3 regions of the Luteimonas fraxinea genome follow, and region 2 is predicted to be linked to each of the others. Evidence: predicted binding sites of a transcription regulator. Region 2 holds the regulator's gene; each other region holds the start of a gene.
What was found. Region 2 encodes HrcA, which represses chaperone genes, less so after heat shock. Its sites were predicted from a motif close to TTNGCACTCNNNNNNNNNGAGTGCNAA; they were not measured.
Positions count from the first base shown of each region.

Region 1: a site for HrcA is predicted at 2,829-2,855, ahead of LU699_RS05100 (co-chaperone GroES). Genes of this name have one in related genera too.
Region 3: a site for HrcA is predicted at 1,362-1,388, ahead of rpoH (RNA polymerase sigma factor RpoH). Genes of this name have one in related genera too.

Region 1 covers NZ_CP089507.1:1,157,122-1,162,743, forward strand. Annotated here, with positions in the region: gene LU699_RS05085 (hypothetical protein) at 1-188, opposite strand, end outside; gene LU699_RS05090 (hypothetical protein) at 324-494, opposite strand; gene groL (chaperonin GroEL) at 755-2,395, opposite strand; gene LU699_RS05100 (co-chaperone GroES) at 2,492-2,782, opposite strand; gene LU699_RS05105 (acyloxyacyl hydrolase) at 3,106-3,591, opposite strand; gene LU699_RS05110 (protein-disulfide reductase DsbD family protein) at 3,934-5,622, shown strand, end outside.
Region 2 covers NZ_CP089507.1:3,750,643-3,756,264, reverse strand. Annotated here, with positions in the region: gene dnaK (molecular chaperone DnaK) at 1-1,682, opposite strand, end outside; gene grpE (nucleotide exchange factor GrpE) at 1,818-2,348, opposite strand; gene hrcA (heat-inducible transcriptional repressor HrcA) at 2,413-3,453, opposite strand; gene recN (DNA repair protein RecN) at 3,600-5,267, shown strand; gene fur (ferric iron uptake transcriptional regulator) at 5,395-5,622, opposite strand, start outside.
Region 3 covers NZ_CP089507.1:1,143,039-1,148,660, forward strand. Annotated here, with positions in the region: gene LU699_RS05035 (hypothetical protein) at 1-386, opposite strand, end outside; gene rpoH (RNA polymerase sigma factor RpoH) at 472-1,350, opposite strand; gene glnE (bifunctional [glutamate--ammonia ligase]-adenylyl-L-tyrosine phosphorylase/[glutamate--ammonia-ligase] adenylyltransferase) at 1,549-4,326, opposite strand; gene LU699_RS05050 (phytoene desaturase family protein) at 4,623-5,622, opposite strand, start outside.

The DNA.
Region 1 (5,622 bases), 1.4 Mb from region 2:
ATCGCCCAGTCCCAGCGCGCATGGAAACGCTCGGGCTTGCGGTTGATCACGCCGTCGCCGAACGCGCTGTTGAGGAACACGTTGGCTGCGACGAGATACAGCAGATACAGCGCGCACGCGACGATAGCCGCGCGGCGCAGGCCGCTGCGGTGCACGCGCCACCACGGATCGGGAGAGTTCGCCAGCATCGCTGAAGCATGAGCGAGTGGCAGTGACGATTGCCTGCACGCACACCGCTACCGCGCGCACGCTGCGGACGCGATGCGCGTCAGGATCAACGCTGCGAAGGGACGCGCTGAACCGGCCTGCTCAAAACGCGCCAGTCACCCGCGCACGATGCGCGACACGCGCCAGCCGCCGTGGCTGCGGAAGCGTCCGCTGTTGCCGGTCAGCGCGTAGCGCATTCCGACCCACACCGCGATCGGCCATGCGCATTGCCAGGCGCGCGCCTTGCCGATGGCCTTGCGGAAATCGTGCATGCGTCCGTTGCTCACGCGCGCACCCCGTGCATCGCGCCAGTGCGCGTCGTCCCTGTCTGCCACATCGTCCAGTCCCTGTTCCGAAAGAATCCGCGCCGCGATCGTGCCGGTATGCCACCCCGCGCACCCGCCCTGCCATCTCACCATAAGGTGATACACGTCACATTACAGGATCCAGCGATCCGGGCGCCCGGGAATCACGAGAACGTCCAGACGGAAAAAAACCCCGCCTCGCGGCGGGGTTTTTCGTCAACGGTGCAGCGGATGGGGCTGGATCAGAAATCCATGCCGCCCATGCCGCCCATGCCGCCGCCGCCCGGCATCGCCGGCTCTTCCTTCTTCGGCAGCTCGGCGACCATCGCTTCGGTCGTGATCATCAGACCGGCGATCGAGGCCGCGTTCTGCAGGGCCGAACGGGTGACCTTGGTGGGGTCCAGGATGCCGAACGCGATCATGTCGCCGTACTCGCCGGTCGCGGCGTTGTAGCCGTAATTGCCGGTGCCGTCCTTAACCTTGTTGAGCACGACGCTCGGCTCTTCACCGCAGTTGGTGACGATCTCGCGCAGCGGCGCTTCCATCGCGCGCAGGGCGATGATGATGCCGTGGTTCTGGTCTTCGTTCGCGCCCTTGAGCTCGCCGATCGCCTGCAGCGCGCGCACCAGCGCCACGCCACCACCGGGGACCACGCCTTCTTCGACCGCTGCGCGCGTGGCGTGCAGGGCGTCTTCGACGCGGGCCTTCTTTTCCTTCATCTCGATCTCGGTCGATGCGCCGACCTTGATTACCGCAACGCCGCCGGCCAGCTTGGCCACGCGCTCCTGCAGCTTCTCGCGGTCGTAATCGGACGAGGTGTCCTCGATCTGCGCCTTGATCTGCTTGATGCGGGCTTCGATGCCACCGGTTTCGCCGGCGCCGTCGATGATCGTGGTGTTCTCCTTCGAGACCTGGATCTTCTTGGCGCGGCCGAGGTCGGCGATGGTCGCCTTCTCGAGCGTCAGGCCGACTTCCTCGGAGATCACGGTGCCGCCGGTCAGGGTGGCCATGTCTTCGAGCATCGCCTTGCGACGGTCACCGAAGCCCGGTGCCTTGACGGCGCAGACCTTGACGATGCCGCGGATCGTGTTGACGACCAGGGTCGCCAGCGCTTCGCCTTCGACTTCCTCGGCGACGATCAGCAGCGGCTTGCCGGCCTTGGCCACGCCTTCGAGGACGGGCAGCAGGTCACGGACGTTCGAGATCTTCTTGTCGTACAGCAGGATGAAGGGGTCATCCAGCTCGGCCGACATCGACTGCTGGTTGTTGACGAAGTACGGCGACAGGTAGCCGCGGTCGAACTGCATGCCCTCGACGACGTCGAGTTCGTTGTCCAGGCCCGAGCCTTCTTCAACGGTGATCACGCCTTCCTTGCCGACCTTCTTCATCGCGTCGGCGATGATCGTGCCGATCGACTCGTCCGAGTTGGCGGAGATCGTGCCGACCTGCGCGATCGCCTTGTCGTCAGCCGTCGGCTTGGACAGGCTCTTCAGTTCGGCGACGGCAGCCTTGACGGCCTGGTCGATACCGCGCTTGAGGTCCATCGGGTTCATGCCGGCCGCGACGGCCTTCGAACCTTCGCGGATCAGCGCCTGCGCCAGCACGGTCGCAGTGGTGGTGCCGTCACCGGCGTTGTCGGAGGTTTTGGACGCGACTTCCTTCACCATCTGCGCGCCCATGTTCTCGAACTTGTCGGCCAGCTCGATTTCCTTCGCGACGGACACGCCGTCCTTGGTGATCGTCGGCGCGCCGAAGCTCTTCTCGAGCACGACGTTGCGGCCCTTCGGGCCCAGGGTTGCCTTGACGGCATTGGCGAGAATGTTCACACCACGCACCATCTTGGAACGTGCGTCTTCGCCGAAGCGGATTTCCTTCGCAGCCATTGCGGTATTACCTCAGAAATGAAAGGGGATTGAAGGGCGGGCGGTGCCCGCCGGGTCGATCGCGGGATCGCGCGGACGCGGTGCGTCCGCTGCGGATCAGCCGACGATCGCGAGGACGTCGTCTTCCTTGACGATCTTGTATTCGATGCCGTCGGCCTTGTAGGCGCTGCCGGCGTACTGACCGTAGATCACGATGTCGCCGACCTTGATCTTCGGCGCGCGCACGCTGCCGTTGTCCAGGGCCTTGCCTTCGCCGACGGCGACGACTTCACCCTTGGTGGGCTTTTCCTTGGCGTTGTCCGGAATCAGGATGCCGCCGGCGCTCTTCTCTTCGGCCTCGACAGGCTTGACCACGATGCGGTCGTAAAGCGGCTTCAGGTTGCTCATTACAGCCTCGCTAAGTAATTGATTGGAAAGAAATCGGTCGCCAATTCTAGCACTCGCATAGGGCGACTGCCAGAAACCGCGGCGCACGCACCCGGTAGAACCAGGACGGGACCGGAGATGGGCACGGGGAAACGGAATGCAAGGGCGGGCGTGAAAAATTTCCGTCCGCTGGTGCGCGCGCGGTCGCCAGGACGGCAGACACGCGGACACATCGCGACCGCCGACCGACCCGCAGGCCGGCGGCGCTTGAGGTGCAGAGGTGTATAGACGTCGCCGCCTGATCGGACGCAAGCCGGGATCAGGCGAGCGGTGTCAGTCCGCCGTCAGCGGAAGCGCCACGCCGCGAGCAGCATCGTCTCGCCGTCGTTCGGCTGCTTAATGCTGGCGTTGGAGATGTGCCGGGCCAGCAGCGAGAAGCGCTCCCAGCGCCAGCCGACCGTGCTGACGAACTGCGGATTGCCCGACAGCGCACTGGTGCGCCCGGCCTGCACGCCGACACCGAAACCGGCGACGAACCCGTTGTTGCGCTCGTAGCGGGCACCGCCATGGAACACGCCAGCGTCTTCGGACAGATCGAACCGCGTGTTGTCGCGGCCACGCACGTAGACCGCGCCGACATCCCAGCGCAGCACACCGTTTTGCGTGCGGCGCCATTCCGGCAGCCAGGCCACGCTGGCGACGAAGGTGGTTTCGTTTTCGCGGGTCGCGGACGCACCGATGCCGATATCGACAGGGGCGCTCTGGGCGGCGGCGGGAAATGCAGCGCAAGCCAGAACGGCTGCGGCAAGGAAAGAGATGATCGGGCGCATCGAACTCTGTGGGAATCGCCAGGCGATTCGGCTGGTCTGGGGAAGATCAGTAATTATACCGACCGGTTCAGTAATGCGTGCGACATCTTTCTCCCACTGGCGGGATGCTGCGTCCGCACGGCGGCGCGTCAGCGTGGAGGCGGACGCGTGGAGACGCCGTGCAGGGCGCTGGGGGCTCGATCTGCTTCAGTCCCCTGCCAAGACGCCGCCCGCAGGAAACCGACCGCAGGGCGTGCGTGCAATCGAGACCGCCGATGCGGTCACGCCGACACCCTCCGCGGGAGGGGTGGGCGCTGAACCTGCGTTCGGGCATCGGCCGTGACGGCCTGCGATACTGCCGCGATGCGTGCGCCCTCCTCCGATGTCATATCCGGCCGCGATCGCCGGCCCAGCTCCTTCGCCGTGTGGCTGATGGCCTGCATGCTGCTGTTCGCCGGCCTGCCGGCCTGGGCGCAGGGCATCGGTTTCGACGATGTGTTGCCGGTCGATGAAGCGTTGAAGGTCTCGGCCGAGGCGGTGGCGCCGGACCGGATCGAGATCCGCTGGGCCATCGCCGACGGCTATTACCTGTATCGCCATCGCATGGGCGCGCGGGTCGAACGCGGCTTCAAGACCAATCCGCTGCAGTTGCCGTCCGGCCGCAAGCACACCGACGAATTCTTCGGCGAAGTCGAGACCTATCGCGGCCGGGTCACCGGCGTGCTGACCGGCGCGGCGGCCGACGGCGTCGACACGATGCAGGTCGAAGTGAAATACCAGGGCTGCGCGGATGCGGGCATCTGCTATCCGCCGCAGACGCGCATGCTGCAGGTCGCGTTGCCGCGTGGCGCTGCGGGTGCTGCGCACGCGCCAGCCGCGAGCGATTCGGGCTTCGCCGCCTTCGGCCAGGCGCTCGGCGGCAACGGCGCCGGCCGCGCTCCTACGCTCACCGGTGCGAACGATGCGCTGCCACCAGAGCGCGCGTTCGCGTTCGAGGCCATCGCGGGCGACGGCGACACCATCCTGCTGCGCTTCACCCCGGCCAAGGGCTATTACCTCTATCGCGACCGCAACCGCTTCGAGGTCCGCGGCGCCGAGGGCATCCGCGCCGGCGCACCGCGCTGGCCGGCCGGACAGGCGCATCACGACGCGCACTTCGGCGACGTCACCGTCTATTTCGACCAGGTCGACGTGCCGCTGCCGCTGGTGCGCACGACGGCCGAGGCCGCACAGGTCGAGGTCGTTGCGACATTCCAGGGCTGCCAGGACGAGGGCATCTGCTATCCGCCGATGACCCGCACCGTGCGCGTCGCTTTGCCGGCGGGCCGTGCTCAGACGGTGGCCGAAGCCGCGGCTGCGTTGGCGGGCGCCGCATCGACTGGCGACGCCGTTACGACGGACGCGACTGCCGATACGGACGACACCTCAACGCTCGAAAGCCCGTCGCCTGTCGCGACCGGCGACACCGACGCGTCGAGCGGACCGACTCCCGATGCCGACACCCCCGACGCCAGCGCCGACAACGCATCGCGCACGCGCCCGCCTGGCGCCGACTCGATCGGCCTGTTCGCCGCCCTCGGCCTGGCGCTGCTCGGCGGCGTGCTGTTGAACCTGATGCCCTGCGTGCTGCCGATCCTGTCGCTGAAGGTGCTGGGCATTGCGAAGAGTGGCGGCAGCCGCGCGGCCGCACGCTCGCATGCGCTCTGGTACACGGCCGGCGTGCTGGTCGCGTTCGCGCTGGTCGGCCTGCTCGCGATCGCCCTGCGCGCCGCGGGCCAGGCAATGGGCTGGGGCTTCCAGTTGCAGCAACCGTGGTTCGTCGCGGCGCTCGCCTATCTGATGTTCGCGGTCGGTCTGAGCCTGTCGGGCGTCTTCAGCCTCGGCGGGCGCATCGGCAACGTCGGCCACGCGCTGGCGGGACGCACCGGCCCGGTCGGCGACTTCTTCACCGGCGTGCTGGCCTGCGTGGTCGCCAGCCCCTGCATCGCGCCCTTCATGGGCGGCGCGCTCGCCTACGCGTTCACCGCGTCGACGCCGATGGCGCTGGCGGTG
Region 2 (5,622 bases):
TCGCCCGGCACCTTGTCGCCGTTGTCCCTGATCGCGGTGCGCGTCGCGTGCACCAGCGCATCGGCCTGGTTGCGTGCGCCGACGAGTTCCTGGAACTTCTTGTCGTCTTCGCGATGCGCTTCGGCATCGGCGACCATCCGGGCGATCTCGTCGTCCGACAGACCCGAACCGGCCTTGATCTCGACCTTCTGTTCCTTGTTGGTCTTCTTGTCCTTGGCCGACACATGCAGGATGCCGTTGGCGTCGATGTCGAACGACACCTCGACCTGCGGCATGCCGCGCGGCGCGGCGTCGATGCCGGTGAGGTCGAAGCGGGCCAGCGACTTGTTGAAGCGGGCCTGCTCGCGCTCGCCCTGCAGCACGTGCACGGTCACGGCCGACTGGTTGTCGTCGGCGGTGGAGAACGTCTGCGAGGCCTTGGTCGGGATCGTGGTGTTCTTCTCGATGATCTTGGTGAACACACCGCCCAGGGTCTCGATGCCGAGGCTCAGCGGGGTCACGTCGAGCAGCAGCACGTCCTTGACGTCACCGGCCAGCACGCCGCCCTGCACCGCCGCGCCGATCGCCACGGCTTCGTCAGGGTTCACGTCCTTGCGCGGCTCCTTGCCGAAGAACTCGGCGACCGCCGCCTGCACCTTGGGCATGCGGGTCTGGCCACCGACGAGGATCACCTCGTTGATGTCGGACGCGCGCAGGCCTGCGTCGTTGAGCGCGGTGCGGCACGGCTCGATGGTCTTGCGCACAAGTTCCTCGACCAGCGACTCGAGCTTGGCGCGGGTCAGCTTGATGTTGAGGTGCTTCGGGCCCGATGCGTCGGCAGTGACGTACGGCAGGTTCACTTCGGTCTGCTGCGAGCTGGAGAGCTCGATCTTCGCGCGCTCGGCCGCATCCTTCAGACGCTGCAGCGCCAACGGATCCTTGCGCAGGTCGATGCCCTGGTCCTTGTTGAACTCGTCGACCAGGTAATCGATGACGCGGGCGTCGAAGTCTTCGCCGCCGAGGAAGGTGTCGCCGTTGGTGGCCAGCACTTCGAACTGCTTCTCGCCGTCGACTTCCGCGATCTCGATGATCGACACGTCGAAGGTGCCGCCGCCGAGGTCGTACACGGCGATCTTGCGGTCGCCGCCGGACTTGTCGAGGCCATAGGCCAGCGCGGCCGCGGTCGGCTCGTTGATGATGCGCTTGACGTCGAGACCGGCGATGCGGCCGGCGTCCTTGGTCGCCTGGCGCTGGCTGTCGTTGAAGTACGCCGGCACCGTGATCACGGCTTCGGTGACCTTCTCGCCCAGGTAATCCTCGGCAGTCTTCTTCATCTTCTCGAGGATGCGCGCGGAGACTTCCTGCGCGGACAGGCGCTTGCCGTCACTGGTCGACACCCAGGCGTCACCGTTGTCGTGCTCGAGGATCTTGTACGGCACCAGGCCGATGTCCTTCTGGACTTCGCCGTCCTTGAACTTGCGGCCGATCAGGCGCTTCACCGCGAAGAAGGTGTTGTGCGGATTGGTCACGGCCTGGCGCTTGGCCGACGCGCCCACCAGCACTTCGCCGTCCTTGGTGTAGGCGACGACCGACGGCGTCGTGCGATCGCCTTCGCTGTTCTCGATGACCTTGGCCTTGCCGCCGTCCATGATCGCCACGCACGAGTTCGTCGTGCCGAGGTCGATGCCGATGATCTTTGCCATTGCGCTGCTTCCTCTAAAAGGTATGTGTCTGGGTGACGGCCGGAACCGTCGATGACCGTGATCTGGGGACACGCAACACAGCGTTCAAGCGGTGTGACGCATCGGAATTCGCGATCGGGCCGGGGCCCGGGGCGTTCAGTCAGCCTTGGCGACGACGACCATGGCGGGCCGCAGCAGACGCTCGTTGAGCAGATAGCCCTTCTGGAACACCTGGGCGACTGCGCCCGGCGGCACGCCTGGCACATCGACAATGCTCATCGCCTGGTGCTGCTCAGGATTGAAGGGATCGCCCGGCGCTGGCGCCAGCGTGGCCAGACCGTTCGACTCGGTCGCCTTGGTCAGCTCGCGCAGGGTGAGCTCGACGCCGCTGCGCAGCGGATCGGTATCGGAGGCATTGGCGAGGCCGGCTTCCAGTGCATCGAACACCGGCACGAGCGCGGCCAATAGGCGTTCGTTGGCGAAGCGGCGCGCGCTCTCGACCTCACGGGCCAGACGCTTGCGCTGGTTCTCGAGATCGGCGCGTTCGAGCAGGACCTGCGCGCGGAGCTGCTCGAGCTCGCCGCTGAGGCGCTCGACCTGGTCGGCCAGTTGCTGCTCGACCGAGGCCGCTTCCGGGCCATCGGTCTCGTGGGAATCGGGGGACTGCGAATCGTGCTGCTGGGTCATGTCGGGTTCCGGGGCGGTCGTCTGGCCGCCAACGGCACCAGCTATGGGGCCGCCCGCCGGCGATTCAAGGTTCAGGATGCAGCGCGGCGCCGAGCACGGCGGCGGTCGCCTGCACCACCGGGATGACCCGCTCGTAGGCCATCCGCGTCGGGCCGATCACGCCGAGCACGCCCAGCGTGCGGCCGCCGGCGCCATAGGGCGCGGTCACCAGCGACATGCCTTCCAGCGGCGCCAGCCCGGTTTCCTCACCGATGAAGATGCGCACGCCCGGCGCGCGGATCGTGCGCTCGAGCAGTTGCAGGATCTCGCGCTTGCGCGCGAAGGCCTCGAACAGTTCCCGGAGGCGGTCGAGATCCGACAGATCCTGCACGCCGATCAGCCGGTTCTGCCCGGCCAGCAGCATGTCGTCGTCGCCCGGCACCAGCGCCTGTTCGGCGAGTTCCATGGTCTGCGACAGCAGCGCTTCCATCTCGTCGCGGGCATTGCGCAGTTCGTCGACCAGCGCGGCACGGATGTCGCCCAGCGGGCGTCCGGCGTACTGCTGGTTGAGATAGTTGGCGACGCGTTCCAGCTCCGCAGGCTCGAAGCTGCGCCGCGTCTGGATGATGCGGTTCTGCACTTCGTGGTCGGCGAAGATGATGATCGCCATGACCCGCTGACCATCAAGCGCCACGAAATCGATGTGCCGGAATGCCAGCTGCTCGCGCCGCGGCACCGAGACGACGCCGACGAAATGGGTCATCGCCGAGACCAGTTCCGACGCGCTGCCGAGCAGCGACTGCTGCCCGCCACCGCCCAGTTCCCCGCGCAGCCGCTCCATCTCCTGCGCGCGCAGCGGCTTGACCTGCAGCAACGAGTCGACGAACACGCGGTAGCCCTGCGCGGTCGGTACGCGTCCGGCGGATGTGTGCGGCGAGGCCAGCAGGCCGGCATCTTCCAGATCCGACAGGATGTTGCGGATCGTCGCCGCGCTGACATCAAGGCCCGCATGTCGGGCCAAAGTCTGCGATCCGACCGGCCCGCCGTCCTGGATATGCCGCGAGATCAACGTGCGCAGCAGCTGTCTGGCGCGCGGATCGAGCGGATGGCGGGGATCGGATGACATGCGGGCGGTATACGGTGCACCTGTGGGCGATGCAAGCGCTGCATTCTCCGGCTGTGAGACGGACGCACTGTATTCAGCGCACCGTCGAATGCCGATCCACTCGCCGAACTACTCGTCCGCAACGCGCCAAGGCACAATCCGCACCCATGCTGACTCATCTCGCCATCCGCAATTTCGCCGTCGCCAGCCAGTCGGATCTGGAGTTCGGCGCAGGCCTGACCGTCATCTCCGGCGAAACCGGTGCCGGCAAGTCCTTGCTGGTCGACGCGCTCGGTTTTCTGTCGGGCCAGCGCGCCGACAGCGGCATCGTGCGCCATGGCGCCGAGCGCGCCGAACTGCATGCCGAGTTCGCACTCGACGATGCGGCGCCTGCGCTGCGCTGGCTGCGCGAGCACGAACTCGATGATGGTGAAACCTGCCAGTTGCGCCGCACGCTGCGCGCCGATGGCGGCTCACGCGCCTGGATCAACGGACGGCCGGCGACGATCACCCAGCTCGGCGAACTGGCCGGGCATCTGGTCGAGATTCACGGCCAGCACGAACACCAGGCGCTGCTCGCTCGCGGCAGCCAGCTCGCGCTGCTCGATGCGCAGGCCGGCAATGGTCCGCTGCTCGCCGACGTGCGTGCGACCGCGCAAGCCTGGCGCGCATTGCACGACGAGCGCGACGCGCTGGTCGGCATCGGCGATGTCGCCGAGCGGCGCGACTGGCTGCGTCATCAGCTCGACGAACTCGAAGGCGAATCGCTCGCCGCCGACGCGGTGGCCGACCTGTTCGCGAGCCATCGCCGGCACGCGAACGCGGCTGGCCTGATCCAGACCTGCGACACGGCACTCGAGCGCATGCGCGGCGATGACGATCTCGGCCTGCCACAAGCGCTGCAGACGCTGCGCCACGATCTGGCGCGGATGCGTGCGCACGAGCCGCGGCTGGGCGACGTCGACGCGATGCTCGACGCCGCCGCAATCCAGCTCGACGAGGCGACGCTGCTGCTGGGTCAGGTCCGCGACGATCTCGATATCGATCCCGAACAACTGGAGACGCTGGAACAGCGCCTCGGCCGGCTGCACGAACTCGCGCGCAAGCATCGCGTGACGCCGGAAGAACTCATCGACGTGCAGACGCGCCTCGCAGGCGAGCTCGATCAACTCGACGGGGCTGGCGAACGCCTCAAGCAACTCGACGGCGAGATCGAAGCCGCGATGGGCCGCTGGCGCACCGCCGCCGACCGTCTCGGCGCGGCACGCCGCAAGGCGGCCAAGGCGCTGTCGGGCGCGACCACCGCGCTGATTCACGAACTCGGCATGGGCGGCGGCGTGTTCGAAGTCGTGATCGAACCCGTCGAGGCGACGCGGCCCGATCCGCAGGGCGCCGAGCGCGTGGAATTCATGGTGTCAGCCAATGCCGGCCAGCCGCCGCGCCCGCTACGCAAGGTTGCGTCGGGTGGCGAACTGTCACGCATTTCGCTGGCGATCGAAGTCGCCGCGCTCGGTCACGATGCCGTGCCGACGATGGTCTTCGACGAAGTCGATTCCGGCATCGGCGGCGCGGTCGCCGACATCGTCGGCCGCAAGCTGCGCGCGCTCGGCGAAAGCCGCCAGGTGCTGTGCGTGACCCATCTGCCGCAGGTGGCCTCGAAGGGCCACACGCATTACCGCGTGCACAAATCCAGCGCCGAAGGCGCGACCGAAAGCCGGGTCAGCCTGCTCGATACCGGCGAGCGCACCGAGGAGCTCGCACGCATGCTCGGCGGCGTCGACGTCAGCAAGGAAGCGCGCGCCGCGGCCCGCAAGCTGCTGCAGGGCATGGTGTGAGGGGATGTAAAGCCGCGCGGACGAATGCCGCTGCGGTCATTGACGCCCGGGCCTGATGAGGCGCGGCAACGGCCTGTGACCTGGACGCAGGCGGCCGCGCACATCGCGGCCGCCTGCGAAAAAAACGTCAGCGCTTCTTGCGGACGTAGAGCACCAGCGAGTGCTCTTCGAGGATGTAACCGTACTGGTCGGCGATCTGCCGCTGCAGTTCTTCGATCTCAGCGCTCTCGAACTCGATGATCTTGCCGCTGTCCACGTCCACCATGTGGTCGTGGTGGCCGCCGCGATCGAGTTCATAGACGGCGTGGCCGCCCTCGAAGTTGTGCTTGAGCACGAGGCCGGCGGCCTCGAACTG
Region 3 (5,622 bases), 1.4 Mb from region 2:
GTCGCGATTCTATCCAGCGTGTTCAACGCAGGGATCTTCAGCGAACGATGGCGCTTTCTGGGAACCTGCCTCGATGCACGGATGCTTGCGATTCGCCTCGCCCGCCATCTGATCTGAATCCGCGCCATTTTTCCGATCACGAGCCACAGGATCAGCAAGACTAGACCGGCATACAGGACTGCGATTCCCCACAAGAGGTATTTAGCACCTCCTGTCAGTCCCGCATGAAAGCCGAAGAACATCAGCGCTTCGCCGCTCTTCTGAAACTGCTCGGCGCTCAACCCGAAGGTCGCCAAGTAGCTCTGCCGGTAATAGTGGCCGCCTGCATAGAGCAGTCCTGTGCCAAGCGTCAGGACCACCGCAGCGTCCAGCCATTTCGATCTCATGCCTACCTCCTTGTAAGAACTAGAGATTCAAACAGAAACGGCCCGCTTGCGCGGGCCGTTTCACATGTCGCATTCGAGCCGAAGATCAGGCCGCGAACAGCGCCTTCATCTTCTTCAGCGCGTTGGCTTCGACCTGGCGGATGCGTTCGGCGGACACGCCGTACTCGTCAGCCAGTTCCTGCAACGTCACCTTGTGCTCGTCGTCGAGCCAGCGGCGGCTGATGATGTCGCGCGAACGCGCATCCAGCGTGGCCATGCCTTCGCGCAGCAGATCCAGCTTGCTGCCCTCGCTGTCGCGACGCTCATAGGCCTGCGCGGGATCTTCATCCTGTGCGACGAGGTAGGCGACCGGCGCCGGCGGCGCGTTGTCGTCGTCCTCGCCTGCGGGCGCGTCGAAACCGATGTCGCGACCGGACAGGCGCGACTCCATCTCGAGCACTTCGCGCTCGGACACGTTGAGATCGGCAGCAACCGCACGGACCTCGCTCGCGTTGAGCCAGCCCAGACGCTTCTTGCTCTTGCGCAGGTTGAAGAACAGCTTGCGCTGCGCCTTGGTCGTCGCGACCTTCACGATGCGCCAGTTCTTCAGGATGAACTCGTGCATCTCGGCACGGATCCAGTGCACGGCAAAGCTCACCAGGCGCACGCCCACGTCGGGGTCGAAACGCTTGACCGCCTTCATCAGGCCGATATTGCCTTCCTGGATCAGATCGCCCAGCGGCAGGCCGTAGCCGTTGTAGCCACGGGCCACGTGCACGACGAAGCGCAGGTGCGAATGCACCAGCTCGCGTGCGGCGTCGAGATCGTCGTCGTCGCGGTAGCGCTGCGCCAGCGCCTGCTCATCTTCGACCGACAGCACCGGGATCTGGTGCACGGCGCCGATGTAGGCATCCAGCGAACCCAGCGGGTTGAGGGTCGGGAGGCTGTTGGCAACCAGGGCGTGGGACATGGTCTGCGTGCTCATGGGGAGGGATGTTAGCAGTCGATACCTATGACTGCTAAGACGCACAGGAGTTCCCGAGTGTTCCATTCACAGAACGAATTCGGAAATTTCGTTGACTCATACTCACGTTCGGGACTATCACTGCTCCCGGCCGTCACTGTGCATCCTGGAATCGAGTCTGCGGCGCCGCCCGGCAACCTCGCATGAAAACCATCGCATTCAGGTCCAACCCGCAGCGCAACGGATCGTCTCGCGTGCGGATTCCAGCTCGGGCGTCTCGACCACGATCCGGGTCCGGCGGTCGAGCGTGCAGTCCAGCCCGAGTTCCAGCAGCGTGGCGTGAGCCGCCCGCAGCCCGGCGCTGGTGCCCGCATCGAGCAGGCCTTCTGCACCCGCCGCTTCCAGCAGCAGCGGCGTCGCGCGCGGCGCGAGCAAGGCAGGCCGCGTCGCCGCCTCGCGCAGCACCAGCCACTGCAGCAGGAATTCCAGATCGACCAGACCGCCCGCGCCCTGCTTCAGATCGAAACGGTCGCCTGCGCTGCGGTCCAGCTCGGCGCGCATGCGCCGGCGCATCGACAGCACGTCCTCGTGCAGCTTCGCCGGATCGCGCGGGGTCGCCAGGATGTCGCGGCGCACGTCTTCGAACGCGGCAGCCATATCGTCATGCCCGGCCACGAAGCGCGCGCGCACCAGCGCCTGGTGTTCCCAGGTCCAGGCCCGCTCGCGCTGGTATTCGGCGTAGCTGGCCAGCGACGAGACCAGCAGCCCCTTGCCGCCGTCCGGGCGCAGGCGCACGTCGACGTCGTAAAGACGGCCGCCGCCGGTGACGGTGCCCAGCAGCGCGACGATCTTCTGCCCCAGCCGCGCGGCCCAGCGCTGTGCATCGAGCGGACGCGCGCCGGTGGATTGCGCATCGGCGGGCGCGTCGTAAAGGAATACAAGGTCGAGATCGGAACCGAAGCCGAGTTCTTCGCCGCCGAGGCTGCCGTAGCCGATCACCGCGAACCGCGCGTCAGGCAGCGCGCCATGCGTGGATTCGAGATCGCGCATCGCCAGCGCCAGCACGGTGTCGACCACCGCGTCGGCCAGCCACGCGAGCTGGCGTGTGGCGTCCTGTCCGGACTGGCGCCCATCGAGCGTCGCGAGCGCGATGCGGAAGCTCAGCTGCTGGCGGGTCTCGTTGAGATCCAGCAGGCCGGCTTCGAGATCCGGCTGCCGCAACGCGCGCGCGCAGGCCTGGGCCATCTCGCCACGCTGCAGCAGCGGTCCTTCATCGCGCGTGTCGAGCAGTTCGTCGAGGAGCAACGGATGCGCGGCGAGCCGTTCGGCGAGAAACGCGCTGCGCGTGACCACATCGACCAGACGCGCCAGCGCCGCCGGGCGTTCGTCGAGCAGGGCCAGATAACTCGCGCGCCGCAGGATGTTGTGAAGCAATGCGAGCAGCCGGCGGATCGCCTGCAGCGGACGGTCCGCGGGCGCGGACGCCTGCAGCAGTACCGGCATGAGCCTGTCCAGTCGCGTGCGCGCGCTGTCGGACAGATCGCGCACGCTCGGGGAACGCGCGAAATCGCGCATCGCCGCGTCGACTTCAGTGCTGTCATTGAAACCCGTGGCTTCGAGCACCGCGCGCTCGCCGCCCTCGGGCAGCGCACGCCAGTAGCCAGCGAGATCGTCATCCGTCTCGACCGCCCGCTGCTGGCTACGCACGGCAAACAGCGCATCGAACTCCTGCGCGACCGACGCGCGCACAGCGCGCAGTGCATCGACGAGCGCGTCCCAGTCGGCATATCCGATTCCGCGCGCGATCCGCAGACGGTCCAGCGGATCGGCAGGCAACATGTGCGTCTGCGCATCGCGAAGCATCTGCAGCCGGTTCTCCAACTGGCGCAGGAATCGATACGCGCGTTGCAGCAACGCCAGCGTCTCCGCATCGATCTGCGCATGCGCGTGCAAGGCCTCGAGCGTCGGCAACAGACGCCGGTCGCGCAGCGCCGGCTCGCGGCCGCCGCGGATCAGCTGCAAGGCCTGGGCGAGAAATTCGATTTCGCGGATGCCGCCATCGCCGCGCTTGATGTCGTCGGATAATTCCTTGCGCGCGACCTCGGCCGCGATCATCGCCTTCATCTGCCGCAGGCCGTCGAGCGCGCCGTAGTCGAGATAGCGGCGGTAGATGAAAGGCCGCAGCTGCGACAGGAACCGCTCGCCGGCCTGGATGTCGCCGGCAACGGGCCGCGCCTTCTGCCAGGCATAGCGTTCCCAGTCGCGGCCCTCGTGCTGGAAGTACTGCTCCATCGCCGCGAAGCTCAGCGCGATACGGCCGGCACTGCCGAACGGACGCAGCCGCAGATCGACGCGATGGCTGAAACCGTCGGCGGTGTTCTCGTCGAGCAGCTTCGCGAGCTGCTGGCCCAGCCGGGTGAAGTAGTCCTCGGCAGCGAGTGCGCGCGCGCCATCACTCTCGCCCGCGGTCGCGAAGCCGTAGATCAGATCGATGTCGGAACTGAAATTGAGTTCGCCGCCGCCGAGCTTGCCGAGGCCGAACACGACCAGACGCACGACATTCCCGTCGGCATCGCGCACCTGGCCGTAGCGCTGGGCGAACTCCGCTTCCAGCGCGTCGAGCGCGAGCGTCAGGCAGGTTTCCGCCAGCGCCGTGCTGCCAGCCAGCGTGGCGTCGACATCGTCGAGACCGTGCACGTCACGCCACACCAGTCGCGCCGAACACGCGGTGCGATAGCGACGCAGCAACGCCGGCCATTCGCTGCGGTTGCCGGCGTCGAGTGCGGGTGGCGCGATGCCGTGTTGCGCGCTGTCTTTCAGGAGTTGCGCGAGCGCGTCCGGCTGACGCTGCAAGACGTCGAGCGCGAAATCGCTGGCGAGCGCGACCGGGCGGATGCGCGCGATGGCATCGGCATCGTTGCGGGTGGTATCCGGCAGTCGCGCGATCAGGCGGTCGATCTGGGCGTCGAGTTCGGGCGGCAACGGGGCGTCAGGCATCCGCGGATTGTCGCATCGCGATGCGGGTATCGCGCCCGGACGCGTGGCGTTGCGGCATGCCCTGCAGAAACGTCAGGCAAAAAAAAGCCCGCGACCGGTAAACCGGTTGCGGGCCTTGCTCCCTCCCCCACGTCGGGTGCAGGGCGATAGTGAAAGAGTCGTTACCGCTTTGCACGCTGCATTGCAAAACGATACCGGCGGGTTCAAAAAATCGCCTGGAGCGATTTTTGACGTCGCGGAGCGACGGCCCAGCGGGTGGCTGCCATGGATGGCGGCCACAAAAAACCCTCGCCTGTTCAGGGTCTTGGGCCGCGCCGCAAGTCGCGCAGGATCTCGCGCGCGGCGTTGCGCCCTGGGAGTCCGGTGACGCCGCCACCCGGGTGCGAGCCGGAGCCACAGAGGTATAGGCCGCCCAGCGCACCGCGATAGTTCCCCTGCCCGAGCAGCGGCCGTGCGCTGAACAACTGGTCCGGGCCCAGCGCGCCGTGGAAGATGTCGCCGCCGATGAGGCCGAGCCGGCGTTCCAGATCGAAAGGCGTCAGCGCGTCATAGCCGAGCACGCTGCGCGCGAAGTTCGGCGCCTGCGCATCCACCGTGTCGATCATCAGTTGCGCGACGGTGTCGCGGTGCGCGTCCCAGCCGCCGTCGGCGTCCTCGATCACCGGATTGACGTGCTGGCAGAACAGGCTGGCGACGTGCTGGCCGGGCGGCGCGAGGCTGTCGTCGAGCGTCGACGAGATCACCAGTTCCACGACCGGCGCGCGCGCCCAGCCGGGATTGTGTTCGCGCGATTTCGCATCGAAGTACGCGCGCTCGAAATAGCCGAGCGAATCGCCGATCAGGATGCCGCTCTGATGATGCGGCTGCAGCGTCGTGCCCGGTGCTGCGCGGAAATCCGGCAGTTCCGACAGGGCGACATTCATTCGGAACGTTCCGGATCCGCAGCGGTAGCGGCGGATGCGCGCGGTGGTGTCCTCGTCGAGATGTTCGGGTGCGACCAGACGCGTGTAGAGCAGCTTCGGATTGAGGTTGGACGCCACCACGCCCGCGCGCAGTGTGCGTCCGTCGACGAGTGCGACGCCGACCGCGCGACCGTTCTCGACCAGCACCTGCGCCACGTCCGCATCGGTATCGATCACCACGCCACGCGCGCGGCACTCGGTCGCGATCGCATCGCTGATTGCGCCCATGCCACCGATCGCGTGACCCCAGACGCCGCTCTTGCCGTTGACCTCGCCGAACACGTGATGCAGCAGCACGTAGGCCGAGCCTGGCGTGTAGGGACTGGCGAAATTG